DNA from 4 places in the Lysinibacillus telephonicus genome. Region 1 is predicted to be linked to each of the others. Evidence: riboswitches for the same ligand, from Rfam matches in the RefSeq annotation. Region 1 holds a riboswitch; each other region holds the start of a gene.
What was found. A riboswitch is a leader RNA that binds a small molecule or an ion and turns the genes downstream of it on or off. The one in region 1 is predicted to bind cobalamin.

Region 1 (2,208 bases):
ATTATGCTTGGGGATCCATTTAAATTTGATTCTTCAAATATTAGCGAATGGAAAGATGTATATTAATTAAAAGATAATGTGTGGTAAAAATCTCTGTTTTCTTAAAAGCTTACTACACTAATAATATGAAATAGTCAATAAGAACCTGCTCATTTTTACCTTTGAAAATGAGCAGCTTTTTCTTTATTATAGGTAGAAATTTTTACTATTTATTTGGGGACGTTTGGGGATAACTCTAATTTATAGCTTGAGAGAACGCATAGGAATTGCATACTTTTTCATTTTAGGATTAGTCATCATTTACAAAAAAATTCATTTGATAGCGCTGTACTGCAGTGCAGTATTAAGATTTCCATTTTTCTATATTTTTTAAAAAATAGATAATTATTCTTTTTATTATAATTGTAATATGATATTTTTAATTCATACTATTATTTTACAACTAAATAGGTTATTAAGTGCTCGATTTTTCGAGGTAAAAGGGAAACCAGTGCAAATCTGGTACAGCCCCCGCTACTGTAATTGCTGATGAAATCACAATGCCACCATAAATTTGGGAAGGTGTGAGAGTAAAACGAAGCTTAAGTCAGGAAACCTGCTTGATAACGTTTAATCAAACTTTTCGGAGGGAGAAGTTTAGGTAAAGTAGTATACTATACTATTTTTGTTTGTTCTTATATGAATGATCAGGCCTTTACTCCCTTCCGAGAGTAAAGGCCTTTTTCTATTAAGATACCTTCTTTAAGAGATGGTAAAGAGACGTATTTAATATATGGATTTTAAGGAGGAATCATATTGCAAAAAGGGAAAATTTTCGTTGTTGGTTTTGGTCCAGGGGATTATGAACATATTACAAAACGGGCAATAGACGCTTTGCAGCAAAGTGAATTTATCATCGGCTACAAAACATATGTCGAGCTTATTGAACATCTTGTTACAGCTAAATCAATTATTAGCACCGGAATGACTGAAGAGGTTTCTCGGGCACAGGAAGCAGTTAAACAAGCAGAAGCCGGAAAAATCGTATCTGTTATTTCCAGCGGTGATGCAGGCGTATATGGAATGGCAGGGCTTGTGTATGAAGTTTTAATTGAGCTTGGATGGACAGAAAAGGAAGGGATTGAGGTTGAAATTGTTCCTGGAATTTCAGCTATTAATTCCTGTGCTAGTTTACTAGGTGCACCAATTATGCATGACTCTTGCACGATAAGTCTAAGCGATCATTTAACACCTTGGAAATTGATTGAAAAAAGAATTGAAGCCGCTGCCATGGCTGATTTTGTTATTGCATTTTACAACCCGAAAAGTGGTAGAAGAACAAGACAAATAGTTGAAGCGCAGAGAATTTTACTAGAGTATCGATCTCCTGATACACCTGTTGGACTAGTAAAAAGTGCTTATCGCGACCGTCAAAATATTGTTATAACAACGTTGGCAGAAATGTTGGATCATGATATCGGCATGTTAACTACAGTTATTGTTGGAAATTCAACAACCTTCTTTTATGACAATAAAATGATTACTCCTCGGGGCTACCAAAGAAAATATACACTGGGTGAGGAAAAGCAGGCATTGCGCCCACATCAACGCTTGAAAAAAGAGGCAGAGCCTTGGGCAATGGATCAGGAAACAGGAGAGGCACCATCGGGGTATGAGCGTATTGAAAGGAAGCCTAAAGAAAAATCAATTCAGCAACCGAAAAAATCTTCACTGGAAATGGCTCAATTAGCAGTTTCACTCTTAACAAAAGGTAGTTCATCGACAGCAGTACAGGAGAAAAAAATTGTACAACAGGCGATTGAGTCGATTTTTGAAGTTGCAGTAAGTCCAGGAGTAGCAAATAAATTCTTTACCCCGGAACAGATGCGAACACTCGCTGATATTGTTGGTGAAGAAGGGACAATGGAGTATACACCTGAACATCAAATTCACCTAAAAATTCCTACTACTGATCCGACAGCGATTACCGATAAGCTGCAATCAGTTGGGTTTTTAATTGCTCCAATAGGAGATGTTGCAAACATTAAAGCGTGTGATTTCTGCTACGGAGAAAAGGCCGATTCAATTCCATATGCAGAGGCGCTTCAAGAAAAATTTGGCGGCATGAATCTACCAAAACAATTAAACATTGGCTTTAATGGTTGTGGGATGGCCTGTTACCGTGCAGTTTTCGATGATATCGGAATTGTGTATCGAAAAAACAAGTTT
Region 2 (2,208 bases), 2.2 Mb from region 1:
ATTTGTGGATTGTTATTTTTATCGCAATTGTTGTTTTTGTATTTCTATTTACATTTTTCAAGGAAATGTTTGTATTATCATTTGATGAAGAATATGCAAAGGCAAGTGGATTGCCTGCAAAATGGATTCATTTGCTATTTATGATTGTAGTCGCATTAGTTATTGCAGCAAGTATGCGTATTGTCGGCATTTTATTAGTTTCTTCTTTAATTACGCTTCCTGTTGCAGCAAGTATGCGTATAGCAAAAGGGTTTAAGCAAACGATATTTTATTCGATTTTATTCGGGGAAGCAGCAGTCATCATTGGATTGGTGAGTGCGTTTTATCTTAATCTAGCTCCAGGTGGTACAATAGTCGTAACATCAATTATCATTTTATTTTTAGTTATCATCGGTAAAAAGAGCGTATTAAAAATAAAGGCGGAAAGGGGTTAGTTTTTTGTGAATCTTTCGCGAGCTTGGGAAAAATTAAAAGAAAACGGTTATAAAAAAACAGATAAACGAGAGCTTATCTTAAATATGTTTGAAGAAACTGATAAATATTTAACTGCCAGGGACCTATTGACAGTTTTGAAAAAAGATTTTCCTGGAATGAGCTTCGATACAATTTATCGTAATTTAGCAACATTTGTTGACTTAGGAATATTAGAAGAAACAGAGCTCAATGGTGAAAGAAACTTTAGAATGCAGTGTGAATCAGAACACCACCATCACCACTTTATATGTATGGAATGTGGAAAAGTAAAAGAAATACCTATTTGTCCAATGGAAATGATTAACGAAAAGTTGCCAGATTGTACAATTGAATCTCATAAATTTGAAATTTACGGTAAATGTGCAAATTGTAAATAATACTTTTATTTTGTTGCAAACTACTAGTAGCCAAAAATAACTATTCAATTATTGAGGGCAGTATGGTACATTGCATATTAAGTGAATAAGTTTGCAGGGAAAAGACGCGCAAAAAACGCTAAATTGGGAATTCGGTTAAAGGCCGAAGCTGTGTCCGCAACTGTAAGTGTAGTTTTTAAGGGTGTGCTCTTAGTCAAATTAGAAATCATCTATTAGAAAAACACACAAGCCAGGAGACCAGTCTTTTTCTGATCGTAACAAACCTCTTCGGAACTAAAGAGAATGTACGGCAAAATTTGTTGAATATCCATGTGAATATTCTGTAAGTTAATGCCATCCATTCTCGGATGGCTTTTTTATTGTAGAAGGCTCTTTAACGACAAAGAAATGAGGAAGTAAGATGAAATATTTTAAAAATTTATGGTTTGCACTACTTGTAATATCATTATTATTAGTTGGGTGTGCATCTAATGAAGAAACAACGACTACACAAAAAGATAGCAAAAATGAACAACAACAGTCTTATACTGTGGTTGATGATCGAGGTATTGAACTAACATTCGATAAAGTACCTGAAAAAGTAGTATCGTTATTGCCAAGTAATACAGAAATTTTATTTGAACTAGGTGCTGGGGACAAAGTTATCGGTGTAACACAAAATGATACATATCCCGAAGAAGTACTTGAAATTGAGCAAGTAGCTGATTTTGAAACAGTGAATGCCGAGCGAATTGTAGAAATGAATCCGGATATTATCTTTGCATCTAGCAGTAATGAAGGACAAATTGAGCAATTAGAAAGTACAGGGCTTAAAGTATTCGTCATCGAATCTGCCCTTACAATTGAAGATGTTTATGGAGATATTCAACAAATCGCACAAGTTATGGACGTAGAAGAACAAGGACAACAAATTGTAGAGACGATAAAATCACAAATTGCCGCGGTACAAGAAAAAACTGCAACTATTGAAACAAAGAAAAAAGTATACTTTGAAATTTCACCAGCTCCAGAAGTATGGTCAGTTGGTTCTAATACATTCCAACAAGAGTTGATGGATGCTGCTGGTATTGAAAATGTATTTTCAGAGCAAGAAGGTTGGTTTTCAGTTACAGAGGAAGATATCATTAATGTAAATCCGGAAGTAATTCTTACTACAGTAAATTATGCAGAAAACCCAGAAGCTGAAATATTATCACGTGCAGGCTGGTCAACAATAACAGCAATCCAAAATAAACAAGTTTATTTAATAGACCCTGATATTGTTAATCGCCAAGGTCCACGAATTGGTGAAGCAATTGAGTTAATGGCAAAAACCGTATATCCGGAATTATTTAAATAATCATTTGATGGTGAGCAG
Region 3 (2,208 bases), 1.1 Mb from region 1:
ATTATTTAATATTTGTTTTTCTTGTAAGGAATAGTTAAGACTATTGATTTCATATAAATTTTTAGTCATTTGTTCCAAAGGTATAACCTTCCTTCCTCAACAGCCATATAAAGAATGGACCACCGCATAGAGCTGTTAAAATTCCTATTGGCATTTCTTCCGGTGCAATAATAATACGTGAAAGTGTGTCCGCCCATATTAAAAATATAGCTCCTATTAATGCACTAGAAGGCAATACATAACGATAATGTGATCCTACTAGCATTCGAACAATATGAGGAATAATTAATCCAACAAAGCCTATCGTACCGCTTACAGCAACAAGTACTCCCGTTAATAATGAAACACTGACAATGACAATTAATCGGAATTTTTCCAATGATATTCCTAAGGTTGTTGCAGTTTCTTCCCCAAGAAGCAGCGCATTTAGTGAATTTGTAAAGCAGTAAAGAAATAGAAAAACCGCAATACAAACAAGGATTGGAATTTGTATATTAGACCATTTAGCACCAGCAAGGCTCCCCAACATCCAATGCATTACAGCCTTCATCCCCCCCGCATCTTTTGTCATCATTAAAATAAAGTTCGTTATTGCTGAAAAAATAAGTGAGATAGCGATGCCTGCCAATAATAAACGTATTATCGATGTCCTTCCTCCAACACGAGCTAACAAAAATACAATGAATACAGTTATAAGTGCACCAATGAAAGCCGCTAATGATAATGCCCAATTTCCCAAAAATGAAAATGCACCTAGTATGATAACAGCTGTTGCACCTACTGACGCCCCAGAGGAAACACCTAGAATATATGGATCTGCAATTGAGTTTTGTACAAGCGCCTGAATAGCTGCTCCACTAATAGACAATCCAGCACCTACTGCTATTGCCAATAAAATTCTTGGAAGACGGATTTCCCAAATAATTGTCGATTGTGCTATGGATGCCTCTGTAAGCGAATTAGTAAATCCTAACTTCCAACAGAGGACATCCCATATAATACTTGGCGAAATATTTACTGAACCTACTAATATTGCCCCTACAATGGATGCAAATGTAATCAGAATTAGCAATAACAGAAAAATAGAAAAATGTTTTTTTATCATAATTTTTGCTCCCATAAAAAAAGTTAATGGATCAACCACTCTTCTTTCGGTAAATAAAAAACATGTAAACAGCGGAATGTTTACATGCGGAAGCAAAGAATATATGAATTACAATGCTTCCTATAATCCCGTAGGTACATTTTCGTTCATTCGGCAGGTCTCCTGACTTTACTTCATAGCAAACAAATCCCTTCCCGCATATGCAGTGGATATGATTTATTGCTCAGTTTCACAGTGGCGGGTACCGTGGCGACTTTTCATCGCACTTCCCTTTTAAATAGTAAAAATACTATACCGATGAACAATATTATTTTATTTGACCTATAAATTTAGAAAGGAGACTTTTTCCTGCATACAAAAAAGCCTGAATTCCTCTAATGGGGAAAACAGGCTTGTGTACACATATACATAAGAATGTGAATAAACACAAACGTATTGTAAACTGACTCACCTATACTTCTCCCACCGAAAAGTTTAGTTTACATTATTAAGCAGGTTTCCTGACTTAGGCTTCTCTTTACTCTCACACCTTCCTCAAAAAGAGTGGTCCTGTGATTTTATCAGCCATTACAGTAGCGGGGGCTGTACTAGATTCTCACTAGTTTCCCTTTTACCTCAACATTATGAGCACTTAATAACGATATTCAATTAATCTTTAAAAATACCATACCACAGTTTTACACTAATAGAAATATTATTAAAAGAACAAATAGATATTATTGTAAGCGGTATAAGATACTAACTTATTCCCGTTTTCTCCTCTGTATACATTTTCTCTATGTTTTTATCATAAAATGGTGCATGTCCGATTGTAAGGAGAAGTGCATGTATTATTTAAAGAAAGGTTTCGCTATTATTGTTGGTAGCATTTTTTTAGCTATAGGAATAAATCTCTTTTTAACCCCTTATGAAATTTTAGACGGTGGTATCATTGGGCTTTCACTAATTTTGCACTATTTATTCAGACTAAAAATTGGCTTAATGATTATTGTACTAAGCATCCCAATCTTTATACTGGCATGGTTTAAATATAAAAATTATTTTTTTAATAGTCTTCACGGCTTACTTATTTCATCCGTTGTAATTGATATGTTTAAACCTCT
Region 4 (2,208 bases), 1.7 Mb from region 1:
GTTGCTCCATTATTAATAGCTGTTATTACTCAATTGTGGGCTAAAAAGAAGGTTCTAGGAGAAAGAGTTTTACATTCCACAGCATGGCTGCCAGTTCCATTTATGGCGTTAGTATTAATCGCTGTTGTGGCATCGCAAATAGGTAAGGTATATAGTGATTTCGATGTAATTGTACGTGTAATTCCAATTTATTTTCTGTATTTAATTATCACACCATTTGTTTCCCGTTTAATCGCGTTTATATTTAAACTGGATAAGGATGCAGGGAGAGCACTGATTTTTAGTATTGGAACACGAAACTCACTTGTTGTTCTTCCTTTGGCATTAGCTTTACCTGAGTCCTGGGCAAAGATAGCAGCGGCTGTGATTGTAACACAAACCATTGTGGAGTTAATGGGAGAATTAATCTATATGAAGGCAGTACCTAATTTGATATTGAAAGATTCTCCAAAAAATAATATGAGATAAATTAGTTATTATTACAATAGCTAATTCTAATTGCAAAAATAGTAAATTAATTAACATAATTGTTTTATTTTATGGTAGTATATAGAAAACTTCAGAATTTTTAATAGGTGCTATACATATTTTAAGTATGGCTTAAAAGGGAAGATTGGTGAAAATCCAACACGGTTCCCGCCACTGTAATTCAGAGCAACCTGCTTGATGCCACTGTTTTTTGAACAAAACGGGAAGGCGTAGGTTGTGAAGAGGATAAGTCAGGAGACCTGCCTATTTAAATATCACTGAGAGACCTACGGGAGATTAGGGAGGTGGTTGGTTTGCGGATAATACTTCGTCGCTTTTTCGACACTACCTTTTTATCTTTCCAAGGCATTTCTGACCTCTTAAGTTGTCAGAAGTGCTTTTTATTTTGAATTGTTAACAGTTGTACACATGTAAAGTAGCTTGTTATAAACAATTCATTTTTAGGAGGAGAAGAAAAAATGAAGAAATGCTACAAAAGCTTGATTACATGGTTTTACATGGCGCTATGCATTCTTGCGTTAGTAGGGTGCTCAGCTAAAAAAGAAGAACAGGTAGCTGCAACAAGTAAAGAAGAAACTGACAAAACCGCAACTTTAGCGTTTTCTTGGAGTCCATCTGGTTTAGATCCACATAGTGGCGATAGCTGGGAGATAATGCGGTCAGGTGCTGCGGAAACTTTAATTAAATTAAGTGAAGATTTAACTCCTACACCATGGTTGGCAAAATCATGGGAACAAGTGGATGATACAACTTGGTTATTCCAACTGCAGGAGAATGTAACATTCCATAACGGTAAAGCAATGGATGCAACGTCCGTGATGAATTCATTACAACATGCCATTGACAACAACCAAGGAACAAAGGATTTATTAAAAATTAAATCAATGGAAGTTGTATCGGAGTCAGAGCTAAAAATTGAAACTAAGGAAATTAATGCTGCACTAATCTCAAATTTAGCAGACCCAGGCACGACTATCGTAGATGTGGATTCTCTAGATAATAAGGATGGTTATCCAGCGTTTACAGGTGCATATGTTATAAAGCAATTTAACCAAGACGAATCTCTAATTGTTAAGCGCTATGAAGATTATTGGGGAGAAAAGGCAAAACTAGATGAAGTAACAATTAAGTTTATTTCAGACAGTAATACGCGTTTGATGGCTTTACAATCAGGAGAGGTTGATGGAGCAACAGATATTTCAGTTGACAACATTGAAGTCTTAGAAAAAAATGATAACTTTGAAGTTTTAACAGCTCAATCATTACGAACACATTTAGTAATGTACAATATGGAATCTCCATTATTTAAGCAATTAGCTGTACGAAAAGCTGTCGATTCTTTAATTCCACGCCAAGAAATTGTGGATTCTGTTATGAAAGGGCAAGGAACCGCAGCAGTTGGTCCGTTTTCACCAGTATTACCATTTGGACAATTAAGTGAAACAAAGGAAGATCTATCAGTTGACCAATTAATGCAGCAAGACGGTTGGACAAAAAACACGGATGGTATGTGGGAAAAAGACGGAAAAGTCTTTGAAGCTACTTTTTTAACATTCCCACAACGCCCGGAGCTAACAGTGATGGCAGAGGTTATTCAAAGTAAACTACTCGAACACGGGATGAAGGTAAATATTCGCCAAGTAGAAAATATAGACGAAACACTAGTAAATGAAGAATGGGATTTAGCAATGTACAGTATGCTAACAGCTCATACTGGCA

Region 2: another riboswitch for cobalamin. It lies ahead of MKY04_RS13235 (ABC transporter substrate-binding protein); the one in region 1 lies ahead of cobJ (precorrin-3B C(17)-methyltransferase).
Region 3: another riboswitch for cobalamin. It lies ahead of MKY04_RS18725 (FecCD family ABC transporter permease); the one in region 1 lies ahead of cobJ (precorrin-3B C(17)-methyltransferase).
Region 4: another riboswitch for cobalamin. It lies ahead of MKY04_RS09510 (ABC transporter substrate-binding protein); the one in region 1 lies ahead of cobJ (precorrin-3B C(17)-methyltransferase).

The regions. Positions count from the first base shown of each region.
Region 1 is NZ_CP155468.1:300,745-302,952, forward strand. Features, by position in the region: gene rhaS (rhamnose ABC transporter substrate-binding protein) at 1-66, shown strand, start outside; cobalamin riboswitch at 440-617, shown strand; gene cobJ (precorrin-3B C(17)-methyltransferase) at 793-2,208, shown strand, end outside.
Region 2 is NZ_CP155468.1:2,739,925-2,742,132, reverse strand. Features, by position in the region: gene MKY04_RS13245 (metal ABC transporter permease) at 1-434, shown strand, start outside; gene MKY04_RS13240 (Fur family transcriptional regulator) at 441-851, shown strand; cobalamin riboswitch at 937-1,111, shown strand; gene MKY04_RS13235 (ABC transporter substrate-binding protein) at 1,252-2,190, shown strand.
Region 3 is NZ_CP155468.1:3,845,452-3,847,659, forward strand. Features, by position in the region: gene MKY04_RS18720 (heme ABC transporter ATP-binding protein) at 1-69, opposite strand, end outside; gene MKY04_RS18725 (FecCD family ABC transporter permease) at 62-1,105, opposite strand; cobalamin riboswitch at 1,241-1,418, opposite strand; cobalamin riboswitch at 1,579-1,755, opposite strand; gene MKY04_RS18730 (YitT family protein) at 1,931-2,208, shown strand, end outside.
Region 4 is NZ_CP155468.1:1,995,008-1,997,215, forward strand. Features, by position in the region: gene MKY04_RS09505 (arsenic resistance protein) at 1-468, shown strand, start outside; cobalamin riboswitch at 557-750, shown strand; gene MKY04_RS09510 (ABC transporter substrate-binding protein) at 948-2,208, shown strand, end outside.